Regions from separate parts of the Shouchella sp. JSM 1781072 genome, predicted to be linked through region 2. Evidence: riboswitches for the same ligand, from Rfam matches in the RefSeq annotation. Region 2 holds a riboswitch; each other region holds the start of a gene.
The links. A riboswitch is a leader RNA that binds a small molecule or an ion and turns the genes downstream of it on or off. The one in region 2 is predicted to bind S-adenosylmethionine.
Positions count from the first base shown of each region.

Region 1: it holds a riboswitch for S-adenosylmethionine, as region 2 does, so the genes downstream of both, ACE1TH_RS12385 (methionine ABC transporter ATP-binding protein) here and ACE1TH_RS08490 (homoserine dehydrogenase) in region 2, are expected to answer to the same signal.
Region 3: it holds a riboswitch for S-adenosylmethionine, as region 2 does, so the genes downstream of both, metE (5-methyltetrahydropteroyltriglutamate--homocysteine S-methyltransferase) here and ACE1TH_RS08490 (homoserine dehydrogenase) in region 2, are expected to answer to the same signal.

Region 1 covers NZ_JBHFQE010000002.1:552,796-558,817, forward strand. The annotation lists gene ACE1TH_RS12375 (MetQ/NlpA family ABC transporter substrate-binding protein) at 1-718, opposite strand, end outside; gene ACE1TH_RS12380 (methionine ABC transporter permease) at 741-1,421, opposite strand; gene ACE1TH_RS12385 (methionine ABC transporter ATP-binding protein) at 1,402-2,439, opposite strand; SAM riboswitch class I at 2,580-2,682, opposite strand; gene ACE1TH_RS12390 (sulfite exporter TauE/SafE family protein) at 2,804-3,580, opposite strand; gene ACE1TH_RS12395 (sulfurtransferase TusA family protein) at 3,619-3,849, opposite strand; gene ACE1TH_RS12400 (MBL fold metallo-hydrolase) at 3,872-4,984, opposite strand; gene ACE1TH_RS12405 (sulfurtransferase TusA family protein) at 5,001-5,567, opposite strand; gene ACE1TH_RS12410 (DsrE/DsrF/DrsH-like family protein) at 5,597-6,022, opposite strand, start outside.
Region 2 covers NZ_JBHFQE010000001.1:1,585,575-1,591,596, forward strand. The annotation lists gene ACE1TH_RS08465 (replication-associated recombination protein A) at 1-117, shown strand, start outside; gene ACE1TH_RS08470 (RsfA family transcriptional regulator) at 231-851, shown strand; gene ACE1TH_RS08475 (tRNA threonylcarbamoyladenosine dehydratase) at 1,170-1,937, opposite strand; RNA gene ssrS (6S RNA) at 2,042-2,221, opposite strand; gene ACE1TH_RS08485 (hypothetical protein) at 2,402-2,713, shown strand; gene ACE1TH_RS08490 (homoserine dehydrogenase) at 2,708-3,922, opposite strand; SAM riboswitch class I at 3,990-4,095, opposite strand; gene aspS (aspartate--tRNA ligase) at 4,152-5,924, opposite strand; gene hisS (histidine--tRNA ligase) at 5,921-6,022, opposite strand, start outside.
Region 3 covers NZ_JBHFQE010000001.1:1,704,472-1,710,493, forward strand. The annotation lists gene ACE1TH_RS09080 (DUF8052 family protein) at 1-513, shown strand, start outside; gene ACE1TH_RS09085 (carbon starvation CstA family protein) at 535-2,160, shown strand; gene metE (5-methyltetrahydropteroyltriglutamate--homocysteine S-methyltransferase) at 2,244-4,520, opposite strand; cobalamin riboswitch at 4,668-4,798, opposite strand; SAM riboswitch class I at 4,850-4,952, opposite strand; gene ACE1TH_RS09095 (SEC-C domain-containing protein) at 5,138-6,022, shown strand, end outside.

The DNA.
Region 1 (6,022 bases), on a different contig from region 2:
CAGCAATGATATTAATATACGGTGTAGCTGTTTCGTCTTCTCTAAAAATAGCATCCTCTGCCGGACTAAGTCCCGCATCAACAGCGAATCCATTATTAATAACCGAAGCATCAACATCTTGCATTAAACGAGGCGCATTGGCCGGTGCGATTTCTGTTAGGGTTAATTCTTTCGGATTGTCTTTAATTTGATCAAGCCCACTTGTCACACCAAAGTCATCTTCTAATTCAAGCAAGCCTGCTTCTGCCAGCAACATTAAGTTTCGAGCTTGATTTGTAATTTCGCGATCGATCGTAATTTCAGCTCCATCTGGGATGTCATCGACATTGTCATATTTATCAGAATACAACCCCATTGGCGCAAGCACCGTTGAGCCAATAGCGGCTAAATCTAAATCGTGTTCTTCTCTAAAATTGTCAAAGAAAGATACCGTTTGGAACGCGTTTATATCAATCGAACCGTCTGCTAATGCTTGATTTGGCTGAACGTAGTCACTAAATCGTACAATTTCCACGTCAATGCCTTCTTCTTCGGCTAATTTTGCAACATGATCCCACTCAGGTGAGTCAGAACCAGTAATGCCTACTTTCACATCAACAGGGTTTTCTGGACTGTAGTCGTCTCCTACATCAGCAAGGGTCGATGTGTCGTTTCCGCATGCTGCTAACGTAAATGTTGTGGCACCTGCTATCAAAAAGGCTTGATGAATTTTTTTCATAATGGATTCTCTCCTTCTCTCTCTATCGTCTTCTTACTTTTTTAGAAGCGATGTTTCCAACTGTTTGAATCACTTGAACCATCAAAATTAAAATCATTACAGTTACAAACATTGTCCCATCATCAAAACGGTTATACCCATAGGCAATCGCAACATCGCCAATTCCGCCTGCCCCAATTGCACCAGCCATAGCGGTTGCACCTACAAGTCCGATCGTAGCAGTTGTCATGCTGAGAATAAGCGAACTCATTGCTTCAGGGACGAGAAATTTAAAAACGATTTGCCATTTCGAAGCCCCCATTGAATCAGCCGCTTCTATAATGCCTGGCTCAATTTCTAACAAAGAGTTTTCGATTAACCGCGCGATATAAGGACCTGCATAAAACACAAGCGGCACAATCGCAGCTGTTGTTCCTAAAGAAGTGCCAACAAGCAAACGCGTTAACGGAATAATAGCAACAAGCAAAATAATAAATGGAATCGACCGCAAGACGTTAATAACCGGATTAATCGCATTGTAGACAACACGGTTTTCCATAATATGACCTGGCCTCGTCACGACAAGAACAATGCCAAGTACGACTCCAAGAATCGCTGAAAATAATAATGACCATGCGACCATATAAATGGTTTCAAACATTGCGTCGACTAAAATATCACTTGAAATTTGCGGGCGTATCGGTTCAGGCAACCAGTCCAGCATAGTTCGTAACCTCCTTTACTTTGATTGAAACCGATTTGAAATAACGTTCAGCCGATTGCTGAGCAGCAGCTTCTCCTTTTAAACTTAGATAAATCGATCCAAACGTCGTTCCACGAATTTCGTGCATCGAAGCATGAAGTAGTGACACACGTAAACCTTGGTGAACTAAATCGTTTAACAGTGTGGATTGATCTGTATCGTCCGTTATATCGAGTTGATAAACCCGCTCATCGCTCCCTTTATTTGCGAGATGTTGCTTCACTTTTTGTGGAAGGTCATCAGGTATAATCGATCGAACAAATTTCTTCGTTGTCTCATGTACCGGCTGTGAAAGAATTGTTTCAACCTTCTCAGTCTCAACAATGTCTCCACTCTCCATCACTGCGACTTTGTTACAGATCTCACGAACAACACCGAGTTCATGCGTAATCATCAAAATAGTAATGTTGTATTCTTTATTAATTTGCTTTAAAAGCTGCAAAATCGAGCTCGTTGTTTCCGGATCAAGCGCCGATGTTGCTTCATCACATAAGAGAATTTCAGGGTTCGATGCAAGGGCCCGAGCAATCCCTACTCGCTGCTTCTGTCCACCTGAAAGTTGATCTGGATAACGTGAAGCAAATGCCTCTAAGCCCACATAGCTTAATAGGTCATTTACACGCTTATTCACAGCCGATTTCTTTGTCTTTACTAATCGCAATGGCGTCGCAACATTTTCAAATACCGTTTTTGACTGTAGTAGATTAAAGTGTTGAAAAATCATCCCGATATTTCGCTTTGCTCTTTGAAGTTGACGAGAATTTAGCTGCATCAAATTCTCTTTATTCACAATCACTTCACCTGCTGTGGGGCGTTCGATTAAGTTAACAGTCCGAATAAGTGTGCTTTTACCCGCTCCGCTAAAACCGATGACTCCATATATATCGCCTTTTTCAACTTGTAAATCAATTTCGCGCAATGCATGGATGTCTTGCCCATTAGATGAAAATGTTTTTGAGACACCTTTGAATTCAATCACACCATTTCCTCCTATCCATATTTGTTTAATCAGATTTTTTGATAAAACGCTCCCTAATATTTTCGTCTTTCCTTTTTAAAATGTAAAAAGCCCCTCTTCCAAAAATGAAAGAGGGGCGAAAAGTCAATGAATTATCCACGCTCTTATCATCCAGGAAGTTTTCCTGCAGGCATTAGCACCTTCCACCATAGTGGGGTTGCTGAAGCGTCATCGGGCCAGTCCCTCCGCTCCTCTTAATAAGAAAAATATTTAATTAGTTGTTGAACGTAGTGTAGCAGATTTTATTTTCAAAATGCAAGAGTTTTTTTAATAATTTTTCACGAAAGCGTTTCATCATAAAGCAATTTCTTTAATTACTTAGCAATTAAAAGAGTGTCCACCATATTTGAATCGCAGACCCTAGAATAAGCAGCGCTAGCAACCATTGCAGGACTTTCGTATTCATGTTTTGACCAAATTTCGCACCAATAGGTGAAGCAATTAAACTCGCAATAATCATAACAAGCGCAGGACCATATAATATTTGGTCGGTCGCCACTTTTCCAACTGTTGAGCCGATTGAGGAGATGAATGTGACCGCAAGAGAGGTCGCAATCGTTACTCGTGTAGGTAACTTTAAAACGGTTAACATAATCGGTACGAGTAAAAATGATCCCGCTGCTCCAACAATTCCAGAAGCAATTCCTACAATAAACGATAAACTAGCCGCAAGCCCTCGATTGAAGGAAATTTGATTGGCGGGTTGTTCAGAAATTTGTTTCTTAGGCAGAAACATCAAAACGACCGCAACCGTCGCAAGAACAGCATAAACAATGTTCACCGAGCTTTCTGTGAAGAAGTTTGATGCAAACGCTCCAATAAAACTTCCGACTAGAATGCTGCTCCCCATATAGACAATCAGTGTGCGATGTAAATACCCTGTACCTCGATAAGCCCACACACCTGCTATGGTAGCGAAGAAGACTTGTATGGCACTAATGCCTGATACTTCATGTGCCGTAAAAGCCGCGAAGCCAAACATTGGTGGTATAAAGAGGAGCATTGGGTATTTTATAATTGAGCCACCAACCCCAACCATTCCCGAAACAAATGAACCAAAAAAGCCAATGATGAAAATCGTGATGATGAACAAAATGTCCATAAATGTCTCCTAACCGAGAGGGATTCCTTTCCCTTCTCTTACTCGCCCTTTTTTATATGAAAGGTGAGAACTCCATCTTCTTCTTTTGACTTAAGCAATTCGTGACCTGTTGACCTTGCCCATGCTTCGAAATCCTTTAATGCTCCTTGGTCGGTTGCTTGCACCTCTAAAATATCCCCTACGTTTAGTGTCTTCATTTCTTTTTTCGTTTTAACAATTGGCATTGGGCATGCCAATCCTTTAGCGTCTAATACCTTGTTTACATTCATCGTAGTAGTCTCCTTTTTTTGTTTATCGAACGGCACAACGGTTTGGTCCAACTTCCATTTCCCGTTGTTCTTCTTCATTTGGTTCTTTTAAACCTAAATTGGTTTCGCGGATTTCTTGATAAGCATTCGGTTGTGGCGGCAGGTTGTCCGTCACCATGGAGCGAAATGTCGTTTTATCCTTCACATTTAAACCATGGTTTTTCTCAAATAAGACGCCCAACTTTTCTCCGACACTGCCATCTTTGTTTAATTCATCCACATTCATAAAATGAGCAGGTAGTACAATTAGCTCTGACGATAAGTCTTTGTATTTGGAATAGAGAGAGTTTCTCAAATCTGCTACCCAATCATCTGCTTTCCCTGCTAAATCTGGTCTCCCAATGGAATCAATAAACAAAATATCCCCTGTTAGTAAATATGCATCGTCAATCATAAAGGACGTTGAACCGATCGTATGACCTGGCGTATACAATGCCTGGATGTCAATTCTTGTTGACCCGACTTGAATGTGAGAACCATCTTCAATTGGCTCGTAATGAAACGTTACCCCTTCTGCATCTTTTGGCGGAAGCCAGTACTTTGCATTCGTTTGTTCCGCAATCGTCCGCCCTCCAGAAATATGATCCGCATGTAGGTGCGTGTCTAAAACATGGGTAATGGATGCTCTTTTTTCGCTAGCAAGAGTTAAGTAAGCATCTGTCATCCGCGCTGAATCGATAACAACAGCTTCACTACCCGAAATCAGCATATAAGAAAGACAGCCTTTTCCAAGCCTAACAAATTGGTATAACTCGCCCCCACTGATGAGGTCAGCGATTTTGATTGGCTCTAAATGCTCACTCCAAGCCTTCATGCCACCTGATAAATAAGAAACAGACAACCCTTCATCCACTAACATTTCTCCAACCATAATCGATGAATTTTCTTTCGCACATACGACTAGTATCGGTTGATCAGACGGGAGTTTCGGTAAAATTCCTTCTACCCCATCTAATAGATCAAAATAAGGAACATTCAAATAGTCAAATTGTATACCTTCCACTTTCCAATCCTCAAATGCATCTTCATTTCGAACGTCTAGAATAAACAATGGTTCTTGCTGAATGACTTTATTTGCTAATTCTTTTGTCGTCATCGCTGTTAAACTCACCTTAATTTCCTCCCTCGGTTTTCCATTGGCTCATACCAGGAATCACATTGACTACATGCTTATAGCCATTCTTCAATAACGTGTGTGCCGCTAATTCGCTTCGATTGCCGGTACGACAAACGACATAGATGGTTTTTTCTTTGTCGACCTCTTGTATTCTCTTTTCTAATTCTCCTAATGGCATTGATTGCGCGCCTGGAATATGAAACTCCTCATATTCATTCTTTTCACGAACATCAAGAATGGTCATAGGTTCGTTATTCTGAATGGCTGTTTGTAAGCCTTCATTGTTCACAACATGAGGAAAAGAAAGTCCTTCCTCTTCATGATCTCCAGCTACACGCAAATAATGTTTAAGGATGTCTCCATCTTCAACGGTGCCAATATAGCTATGCCCAGCTTTTTGTGCCCATGCTTTTAAATCAGCTGTCGAGCCTTTATCAGTTGCTTGGATTTGAACTACACTTCCTGGCTTGATGTCTTTCATCGCTTTTTTTGTCCGTACAATGGGCATTGGGCAGGCCAACCCTTTTGCATCGACGAGTAAGTCATATTTCATTTCTTCCATTACAAACACTCCCTTGATTACATCCATTTTTAGATGAATAGATTAACGTTTCCATCTTCAGCGTCTGCTAAATAAGCAGCAACCCCAGCATATTGACTACTTTCTCGTAATTCTTCTTTTTTTAATCCTAGTAAATCCATTGTCATCGTACATGCAACTAAGTTGATGTCTTGCTCTTCTGCTAGATCAATTAAATCAGCCAAGGGCATCGCATTATGCTTTTTCATAACGTTTTTGATCAACTTCGGACCAATACCAGCAAACTGCATCTTTGATAACCCCATCTTCTCCGATCCTCGTGGCATCATTTTGCCAAACATTTTCTCCATAAAACTTTTATTCGCTTTAATCGGCTCATCTTTACGTAGCGCATTTAATCCCCAAAATGTATGGAAAATTGTTACTTCGTGGTCGTAAGCCGCCGCTCCATTGGCAATGATGTACGCCGCCATCGC
Region 2 (6,022 bases):
GGATGGGTGAAGCAACAATATTTACCTGATGCTTTTAAAGCTCATTCTTATTATGAACCAAATCGTGACAACAAATTTGAAAATGCCCTTGCTTCTCTTTACGATAAGCGTAAATAACCGTCTGTTGAATCTGCTAGAATCTTTTTCTCTCTTGTTTATTACTAGCCTAGTATAAAAAAAGCCCTGCATGGCTAAAGTAATAGCAAAGACATTAGGCAGGAGTTGAAAAGATGAAAGTGAGACAAGATGCATGGTCGCATGAAGATGACGTTTTATTAGCCGATACCGTGCTTAATCATATAAAAGAAGGCAGCACTCAATTAAAAGCATTCGATGAAGTAGGAGATGCTCTAAATCGAACATCAGCAGCATGCGGCTTTCGGTGGAATGCAGTCGTACGCCAAAAACATTTACGTACAATTGAAGAAGCAAAACGTGAGCGGAAAATGCGCAAACGAATGGTATCGACTCAATTTTTTCCAAGCTATCAAAAGCCTGTTCAATCTAAAGTTGAACCTGTTTTTTCATACGTTGACGAAGATGAAGAAGCTGAACCATCGATTGAAGCGATTATTTCCCAATTAAAAAAATTTGACTCCAACGCTTCTTCTGCATTAAAAGAAGAAAATGCGGCGTTACGTCAACAACTTCAGCTTGCAAAAGCTCAAATAGCAGAGATGGAAAAGCAACTTTCCCGTAATAAACAGGAACATAGTATGATTGAAGAAGACTATCAATCCCTCATTTCCATTATGAATCGCGCACGAAGAATGGCGATTTTAGAAGAAGATGCTGAAGAACACCCTATGTTTCGAATGGAATCAAACGGAAACCTTGAAAAAATTGATTAACACAAAAAACGGATTCGGAAACCTCCGAGATCCGTTTTTTTGTTCACCTACTATTATTTCCAGTCAAGTCCACACTTCTGTATAAAAATCACGATGCACTGCTTTTATCATTTGATTAGACATGTCTAAAAGGGGTCATCTTTTCTCCAAAAATGGGAACGTTCAATTGAATTTTTCGGACTGTCACTTTTCACGCTGGAGTCGCCATCAGCGATAACAAATATGACATGGGAGAAAAATAAGATTTACATACACCTTAATTCCATGCAATATATTTCCTAGTAGAACTAAGCCAGCTTTAACGTTACGCAAATAGGCTTAGTCTTGGCGATTGATTTCAATCCCATCCAGCAGTTTTGTAATCACATGTCCAGCCATAATTAAACCAGACACAGATGGAACAAACGCATTCGAAGATGGTGGAAGCTTTGCTTTACGAATTTTCCCTTGTTCCGCACTTTCTGGAACGATTTCTTGACGAATATCCTCACGAATTTGAATCGGTTTTTCATCAGAAAAGACAACCGTAACACCTTTATGAATTCCATCTTTTCTTAATCGAGTCCGAATCACTTTTGCAATTGGATCGTAGCTTGTTTTAGAGATATCTTCAATACGAAGACGGGTTGGATCTAGTTTATTTGCAACACCCATACTTGAGATTAACGGAATATTTCTATTTCGACACTCTTTAATTAAGTGGATTTTATATGAAATTGTATCACTTGCGTCAATCACAAAATCTAATTTATGAGAAAAGAAATCTTCATATGTCTCTTCTGTATAAAACATTTTAAGCGCAACCACTTCGCATTCTGGATTAATGTCTTTTATTCTCTCCGCCATTAAATCGACTTTAGGCTGGCCAACGGTTGATAGCAACGCGTGGATTTGCCTATTTACATTTGTAATATCAACGTCATCTTTATCAACAAGGACGATTTTACCGACTCCCGAGCGGGCAAGTGCTTCTGCTGAGAATGAGCCTACCCCACCAATACCTAGTACTGCAACTGTACTTCCTTTTAATCGATCTAATCCGTCATGACCAATGGCCAGTTCATTTCTTGAAAACTGGTGTAACACGTTCATCAAACTCCTTTATCCATTGCATTTTGCTGATGTGATCATATCATACTCTCTTCTAAAAGCACACTACAAAAAGCATTTCCTTTTCAGAAAATGCTTCGTGTCATCCCGATCTTGCCGTAGGAAGTCGATGCTTTGAACCTGCCAGGCAGGTGGGTGCTTTGTACCATTTATTTTAAGTCCTCAGCTACCGAGGCATGTAAGCAAAACAGCAACAGCAAGCTCCCTTTTTTAAAGTGTTGGCTCAAAGAATAAAGCCCTTACGAACAGATCAGGATATGTGATTACCGTTATCATATCAGGTTTTTCATTAATAGGCAATCATTTTTCAAAAAATTGCGACTTAAGGCATATACTTGTTGTTTGTCTTTTAAATACCCAACATTTTTTACACGCAAACCTTGCATATTAATCGAGTTTTCACGAAAAATATGGTACATTCTCTTTAAAAGGAGGCAACGATGATGAGCGCCATTGTAATACAGCGATGCATTGAAGTAACGCAGGAAATTGCTATACTAGAAAAAAGAGTCGTTGAAAGTTCCTTCGAATTAGCTTTGTATAGCGATCGCATTGAAACAAGTACGGATCACTTTCCACTTGATAGTGTCTTTGATATCTCGTATCGATTTCCGAGCGATACGCCACATTCATTAGGATTTTTATACTTACACACTAGTAAAGGCGTAACGACGTACAAAATTAAAACGTCTCCAGAGACTTTTATTAAAGAATTCAAAAAACTCGTTCCTGAAACGAAATACCATTTATAATTTGCTTTCCACTGTTGTAAGTTCTTGGTCTACTTCTGTCAGCAGTGGGAATGTAAAGAATGGCGTTACTGATGAAAGCGGAGTCACAATAAACACTTTTCCTCCTTCTATGTCTTTTTCCTTCCACACTTTTGTTTTCTCTAAATAAGGTTCCACTTCACCAAGCTGTTCATTTTTACAAAACCATACTTCTTGCGCTGTTAATTTTTCCGATATGCCTTCCTCGATTTTCGTTAAACGATACGTAAAACGAGGCAATACGTCTCGCTGTTGTTCATGAAAAATAAAATCTTCTACGACGCTGTTTGCTGTTGTTTCTTTTCCGGCACCGGGGCCAGCAAAAATAAGTCGCTCCATATCTTTCCCTTCAAGAGTAACAGCATTTAAAACGCCACGAATTGGTGCTAAAGAATGTTCTTGATCAATTAAAACAGGCTTGACGAACCCTTTTAGGGACGTTGAATCTACTTCTAATTTCGCAATTAATTTAAAGGATAAGCGTAGCGCTTTTGCGGCTTGAATGTGCCATTGATCAATATGACTAATGCCAACACGTTCAATCTCATTTGGCGAAATCCATTGATCATAACATTGTCTTGCCAATAAACAGAGCTTATAAACAGCATCCCACCCTTCAACATCAGAAGTAGGATCCTCTTCTGCATAACCTAATGATTGAGCTTGTTCCAACGCATCTTCATAGGTTCTTCCTTCGCCCATTTTTGTGAGAATATAATTACTTGTCCCGTTGAGGATACCTGCAATCGACTGGATATTCGTTGTAAGTAACACACTTTTGAAAACATTCACGATAGGGATCGCCCCACATACTGCCGCATCCCAACCGTAGTAAGCACCGTGATCATAAGCAAGTTGCTCAAGCTCTTCTCCATGTAGCGCTACAAGCTTTTTGTTAGCCGAAATAACAGAGGTGCCTTGCTTTAATAATGATTCCGTAAATGCTTTCGGAAGATCTGTTCCGTTTATTGCTTCAAATACAAGATCGTATCGCTCCTGTTCAAAAAAAGACTCCCATGATGATGTAAGAAGATTTCGGTGAACGTCCTCATGTTTCTTCACATCTTTGACTAAAATACGAATGATTTCGAATTTTCCTCCGATAATGGTTTCAATCTGTTCTCTTGAACGAATTAACCGTTCATAAACACCACTTCCAACCGTTCCGTATCCAATTAGGCCAATTTTCATCTCTGTCACCCTCTCGTCTATTGAAAGAAGCCCCTATTCTTGGATAAGAAAAGGGGCTTTTTGCCTTTGCTTATCTCTCAGAACCATCGTTCTGCTGAATGTAGCACCTTGACCTTAAATAGGTTGGTTGCCGGGCTTCATCGGGTCAGTCCCTCCGCCACTCTCGATAAGATAGTATGTTTTTTTCATTTGATCGTATCCGTAATTATAGAGGGATGCGTTTCTTCTGTCAACCACGCTTCCCGAGAACAGACAGGTTTAAATCAATTAACTGTTCCACACTGACTGCACCTGGTGCATGTGTCATTAAATCACTAGCACTTGCCGTTTTCGGAAAGGCAATGACTTCTCGTAAATTTGTTTTTTGTGCTAGTAACATGACAATCCTGTCTAAGCCTAGCGCAATTCCACCATGTGGAGGTGTACCATATTCAAATGCTTCAAGCAAAAAGCCAAACTCTTCATTCGCTTGTTCTTTTGTAAATCCAAGCGTCTGGAACATTTTTTCTTGTAGCTCACGCTCATAAATCCGTTGAGAGCCGCCACCAAGCTCATAGCCGTTCAAGACGAGGTCATAAGCTTCTGCTCGCACATCATCAGGATTCGATTCAAGTAGATGTTCATCTTCTTTTTTCGGACGTGTGAATGGGTGGTGTAGGGCTACATAACGTCTTGCCTGCTCATCGTACTCAACGAGTGGAAAGTCAACAACCCAAAGGAAATTGAATTTACTTGTATCAATTAGATCGAAATCTTTTCCGAATTTTAAACGTAGTGCACCTAATGAATCAAAGACAATTTGTTTCTTATCTGCACCAAAGAACAACAAGTCACCTGGTTTTGCTTGCATGCTTTCAAGCAACGCTTCTGTTTGTTCAGGATTGAAGAATTTTGCAATTGGTCCTTTTAACCCTTCTTCTTCAACCTTTAGCCACGCTAAACCTTTTGCACCATATGGCTTAACAAAATCGGTAAGTGCATCAATCTCTTTACGAGAAAGTTTATTTGCACCTCCACTAAGGTTGATTCCTTTTACAATCCCGTTTGAATCAATTGCCTGTCTAAATACTTTAAACTCCGTATCTGCTAAAACCGTTGTCAAATCAACAAGTTCCATTCCAAAACGGGTGTCAGGTTTATCAGAGCCATAGCGATTCATCGCATCTTCATATGTCATCCGCTCAAAGGACCCTTCAAATTCAAGACCGTGGGTTTCAAGCATCAACTTCTTCATTAGAGTTTCCGTCATACCAAGAATATCTTCTGTTTCAAGAAAACTTGCTTCAATATCAATTTGTGTAAACTCAGGCTGGCGGTCTGCTCGTAAATCTTCATCTCTAAAACATCGCACAATCTGAAAATATTTTTCAAAACCAGATACCATCAGCAATTGTTTAAAAATTTGCGGTGATTGCGGAAGGGCATAAAATTCACCATGATGCACACGGCTTGGCACTAAGTAGTCCCTTGCTCCTTCAGGTGTACTTTTTGTTAACATCGGTGTTTCAATTTCTAAAAATCCATCTTCATCAAGAAAGTCACGAACGGTTTTCGTTACTTTATGTCTTAATTTAAATGCTTCTTGCATGTCAGGACGACGCAAGTCTAAGTAACGATATTTCAAGCGAACATCTTCAGAAGCATCCGTATTTGCTTCAATTTGAAACGGAAGTGGTTTTGAAGCATTTAACAGCTCGAATGAATGAACATGAATTTCAATTTCGCCTGTTGTAATTTTCTTATTAACCGCTTTTTCATCACGTTCAACAACAATTCCTTTAACAGAAATCATATATTCATTTCGTACACGGTCCGCTATTTTTAACGCTTCTTCGTTTATGTCTGGACTACATACAACTTGAATAACACCTGAACGGTCCCGGACATCTAAGAAAATGACTTGTCCTAAATCTCTTCTTCGTTGAACCCAGCCAACTAAACTTACCTCTTCCCCTGTCTGATGCTTGGAAAGATCTCCACAATGATGCGTTCGTTTACTCACAATCCTGCTCCTCCTTTAATACTCTCTCTTAATTCGACTGCAACAGAATGAAGGGAGACGGTTTTTTGTTCGCCTGAATCCATATGGCGAATAACCGC
Region 3 (6,022 bases), 120 kb from region 2:
TTAATTACGAAGGCGGAACGGTTTATAAATCAACTAGAAAATACGCTAAAACATCAATTTGACGTTTATGCAAATGACAAGCTAGAAAACCTTCCACTGCGGTTTAGCGCTCATTATTACCGAAGAGACGATCGGTATATGTTTACAAAAAACGTAACCGTATGGAGTGTTGAAAACAATCAACACATTTTTTTATATGAAGCAAACGAAGGTACCATCGAAGAATTCGAACAATTCAAACAAGAATTAGATTGTTATATCCACCAACATAAAAGCGACCGTACGAGTCATATGTCTTCCATTTATATTGGCATCTTCTTGTTGAAAACAACGCCAAGTATGACGTTAGAGAAAAAAGCAAAGAGAACGAGAAAAGTTTCGTTTATTCAATGGGGAAAATCAGGCTGGTATGAACGTTATCTTGGCGTCCTCTCCATACCTGAACAGAGATTAATTATAAACAAGAAAGGCAATCCGTTTATTCAGCCATTTATTGAGGCAATATCGGAATAATGAGAAGGCGAGGGTAACAATATGAATTTTGTCACGCTTATGTTAATTTGTGGTGCTATCTTAATAGTCGCTTATTTTACATACGGAAAATATTTAGAAAAACGATTAAAAATAGACAGTAGTCGTAAAACACCTGCGCATATGTTATACGACGGGAAAGAATACATCCCAACTAAAACTCCTGTATTAATCGGTCACCATTTTACCACGATTGCTGGGGGAGGGCCTATTACTGGTCCAATTGCCGCGATCGTGTTTGGTTGGTTACCTGCTGTAATCTGGATTATGATTGGAAGTATTTTCGTTGGTGGAACTCATGATTATGCATCGCTCCAAGCGTCTGTTCGTCATAAAGCAAAATCAATCGGGGAAGTCATTAAAGAATACATGGGACGACGAGGACAACTCATGTTTCTCTCTTTCGCCATCGCGACACTGATTTTAATTGTGGGCGTGTTTGTCATATTAGTTGCCAATACCTTTGTTTCATTTCCAGGTGCTGCAACGGCTTCATTACTCTTTATCGCGGTTGCTATGGTGTTTGGTGTGCTTGTTAACCAGGTAAGAATGAATCTCATAACAGCAACGATTCTTGGGACGATTGCCATGGTTGGAGCCATTTGGGTGGGTCTTACCTTCCCACTTGAATTAAGCGCAACAGCATGGTCTTTTATTTTAATTATCTATGCGTATTTCGCATCTGTTTTACCTGTTTGGCTCTTGCTTCAGCCACGTGATTATTTGAATTCTTACATGCTATATTTCTTAATTGGTGGTGCTTTTTTAGGACTATTAATCGCTAGACCGACGATTCAAATGCCTGCATTTACTGGGTTTTATAACGACCAACTTGGATTTTTATTTCCAATTTTATTTATTACCATTGCTTGCGGGGCCATCTCGGGCTTCCACTCCCTCGTTTCTTCTGGGACGACTTCTAAACAATTGGACAATGAGAAAAATGGACGCTTTGTTACGTATGGTTCGATGCTTTTAGAGGCGTTCGTGGCTATTATTGCCATTGGTTCGGTTGCTTACTTAACGATGGGGGAATTCTCAGCGCTTATGGCTCAATACAATGATCCAATTAGTGTGTTTTCTTTAGGAATTGGTGAGTTTATGAGCACATGGGGCTTGCCTGTTCAAGCTGGTATTACGTTTACTGCACTAGCAGCGTCCGCATTTCTAATGACCACACTTGACTCTGCTACACGGCTAATGCGGTACACGGTTTCTGAATTAGGCGATAGCATCAATGTTAAACTTTTATCGAATAAGCATTTTGCGACAATTACTGGTTTAATCGGGGCAACCGCCCTTGCATTATCTGGAACATGGCAAACGGTTTGGCCGTTATTCGGAGCCGCAAACCAGATGCTTGGAGCTTTAGCTCTTTTAGCTGTCACGATGTGGCTTGTTAAAACAAAGTCAAAAGCCTTGTTCGTCATCATTCCCATGATTTTCATGTTTATCGTTACAACGAGCGCTCTTCTCGTTATGCTTTACTCGAACTTCATGGCGCAAAACTACTTGCTTTCTGTGATCTGTTTTATCCTTTTCGTAATGTGTGTGTTTCTCGGAATTGAAGGGGCAAGAAGCGCTGGTAAGAAAGATAAGCCAACTGATTCAACAAACTTAAATGCATAAAAAAGATGTACGCTTGCGATCAAGAAGACCTCGAGCGTACATCTCACGCTTATCATTAAATTGATAAGCTTTTTCTTTGTGCGTTACTGAACGAGTTGAGACCGTTTCGCTTTCGCTGCTTTCACCATCGCTTTAAGTGCTTCCACGGTTTCAGCTTCTTTTCTTGTTTTTAAGCCACAGTCTGGATTAACCCAGAAAATGCGTTGATCAAGAACTTGCAGGGCGCGATTAATACTTGTTTCCATTTCTTCTTCTGTTGGTACACGTGGACTATGAATATCATAGACCCCTAGCCCAATCCCTTTGCTATACGTATAGTCTTCAAACGCTGTAATGAGCTCTCCATGACTTCGTGACATCTCGATTGAAATAACGTCTGCATCAAGTCCGTCTATCGCTTGAATAATATCTTGAAAGTCGGAGTAGCACATATGCGTATGAATTTGCGTTTGCGGCTCAACCGATTTTACAGAGAGCTGAAATGCTTTAACAGATTGATTTAAATAGGCTTTCCACTTCTCTCTCTTTAAAGGTAACCCTTCTCTTAATGCAGGTTCATCTACTTGAATGACCGTAATTCCTGCTCTCTCTAAAGCGAGCACTTCTTTTTCCAATGCAAGGGCAATTTGATTCACCACATCTTCTGCTTGTAGGTCAGTCCGTGGAAACGACCAGTTGTAAATCGTGACAGGACCTGTTAACATCCCTTTGACCGGTTTCGATGTTTTCGATTGTGCGACTAATGTTTCTTTGACAGTCATATCGTTTTGGAAAAAGACGTCCCCGAATATAACAGGCGGTTTCACGCATCTTGAACCGTATGATTGAACCCATCCATTTGATGTAAATTCAAAACCACCTAGCTTCTCGCCAAAAAATTCGACCATATCGGTACGCTCAAACTCTCCGTGCACAAGGACATCTAAACCAATCTCTTCTTGAATCTCAATCCAACGCTCAATTTCAGCATTAATAAAGGACTCATAGGCTTCATTCGTAATTTCCCCTTTTCGCCATTGCAACCTCGTTTTTCGAACGTCTGCTGATTGCGGAAAACTACCAATTGTTGTAGTCGGTAATGGCGGGAGTTGAAAGACTTCTTGTTGAAGTTCCATACGTTTATCCGCAGGAACCGCTCTTTTAGAATCTTCCGTTTTGCTGAGATCTAAAGCGGTACGGACTTCTTGGTTTGTGCGACTTGCCGATTGGTTTAACGTATCAATCGCCCGCTTTCCAACTTGTAGCTGTTTCACGTCTTGCTGCTGATTTAAGACTGCTTTAAGTTCATTCAACTCTGCTAATTTTTCTTCAGCAAATGATAAGGCAGCTTTTAAATCTTCAGGCAGCTTTTGTTCATGTTTTAGTGACACTGGCACATGAAGCAAACTACAAGAAGGTTGAAGAATTAATTGTTCTTGCCCAACTATTTTTGAAAGTTCTTCTACCATGGCGTGTGTCTTCGTTAAGTCTGTACGCCAGATGTTTCGACCATCAATTAGCCCAACTGCTAATGTTTTTTCTTTCGGGAATCCATGTTGCTTTAGTTTTTGTAAACTATCACTATAAACAAAATCTAATCCTATACCAGCAACAGGTAGCTTCGTCAAACGACTAAAATCATCAACTCCTTCAAAGTAGGTTTGTAGTAGAAGGTTCGCTTTTGGTGCTGACTCTGAGAACCATGTATAGACTTCTTCAGTAATCGACCATTCTTCCTCACTCATATCCCCAACTAAAATAGGCTCATCTACTTGAATCCACGCTACCCCAGCCTCTGCCAGCTGATTTAAAACGGTTGTATATAAAGGCAATAAGCTTCGAACATGATCAACAAATGAACGACTGCCGTATTGTTTTGATAGCTTAACAAATGTTACAGGGCCCAAGATTACTGGCTTTCCGGTTACCCCTAGTTCTTGCTTCGCTTCTTCAATTAAATCTAACCAGCGATTGTTTACGAGCTCCGGCTCTCTACCATCAAGTTCAGGTACGATATAGTGATAATTTGTGTCGAACCATTTTGTCATTTCAGCAGCAACCGCATGCTCACTGCCTCTAGCAATCGCAAAATACGTATCTAAATCAACGCTTCCACCTTCATAGTCAAAGCGATCAGGTACTAAGCCAAATGCTGTTGCTGTATCAAGTACCTGGTCATAGTGAGAAAAATCGCCGACAGGTATATAGTCAAGCCCTGCATCCTTTTGTTTTTGTAAATGATTCAAACGTAACTCTTTCTGTTTTTTTACGTAGTCGTCTTGCGCTAGTTTTTGATTCCAATAGGCTTCTAAATTTTTTTTCCACTCACGTTGCTCCCCAATTCTTGGAAAACCTAAGCTTGAACTTCTAACTCCACTCATTTTTTCTGCCTCCTCAAATAGTTGTACTCACCATAAAAAAATCCCTTTCAAGAGAAAGGGATAGGAAATATACCAAAAGATCACTAGCGAAAAAATGACAACTAGTTTAAAAGGCATGATTTCCACTCTTCTCTAGATCCGCGTAGAGCTAAGCAGAACGATTCGGCAGGCAATCTGACTTCGCACATACGTGCGTCACAGTGGCGGGACCGTCTTGGATTTTCACCAAGTTCCCCTATTAAGTAGTTGGACACTACACCGTTTCGTTTCACATATGAAATTAAAAAACCCTTTTCAATGAAAAGGGTTTATGCGATCGTATCGCATCCCCCTTATCTGCCAAAGTTCCCTTTGCTGGAATTAGCACCTTTTCCAATCGGAAAGGTTGCTGAAGCTTCGTCGGGCCAGTCCCTCCACTTCTCAATATAAAGAGTGTTTTCTTATGTATGAGTATTCAATTAATTTAGCATAAAGACTGAAAACTGTCAAAACATAATTCATACAAAAGATCCATTTTCATTTACTTAACGACTCAACAACAAAATTAACGGCTGTAAACCCTGCTTTTATGGCGCAAATCTGTTAAACTAAGAAAGTTGACGTAAGGAGGAACATCTATGATAAAGAGAAACGATCCTTGTCTATGTGGCAGTGGGAAAAAATATAAAAAATGTTGCATGCAAAAAGCAGAATCAAAAGCAATTGTCTCTCAAGAGCTTCATCAGTTAGAAACGGAAATGCTTTATACTGCATTTACCCGCTACCAAAAGGAATTAACAAACTGGGTGCAAAGTTACCACCATGTTTACCCAGACGTTGAAGAAAGTGTTACCGAGACCCTTTCAAGTATGCTGCTTGTATGGCTTATTTTCCACAAGCCTATTGAAGCAGACGGGCAAACCATATACGATACATTTCTTGAAAGCAAGTTAAGAAAAATTAAACGTCCACAAACAGCTACTATTATAGAAAGCTGGAAAGGAACAAAACCTGCTGTTCTTGAAGTAGTATCCGTAAATGAAGATCAATGTGAAAGCCTCCATTTATTCACGAATGAACGCTTAACTCACATCATTCCTGACGAACATAAAGACACAGTCGAGCCTGGCTCAACAATTATTGGTTTTCCGGCCAATGGGGAACATGCTATGAGCTTTGTCGGCCCAGTCATTAGCCATGTGCCTGCTAAAACAACGGACATTAAAAACAAAATTGATGCATTCCGTTCAGCTTCTGAAGGAGACAGCTTTACCTCTAAATGGCCCCAGCTTCTTTCGTCGTTACTTGCGGAGAATACGCCTGTCGTGAAAGTTGCCGACGATTTTGAATGGTCATCTGAACAAGTAAAAGAAACGGCCGATATTCTTTTAAGTGGCTTGAAAAAAGACCAACATCCACCGGAAATTGAACAACTCGCTTTAGAAAAATGGCATGCGTTTACTTCAGCTAAAAAAGTAAATATTCGTAAGCCTGAAGCATTTGCAGCTGCAATGGAATATGCG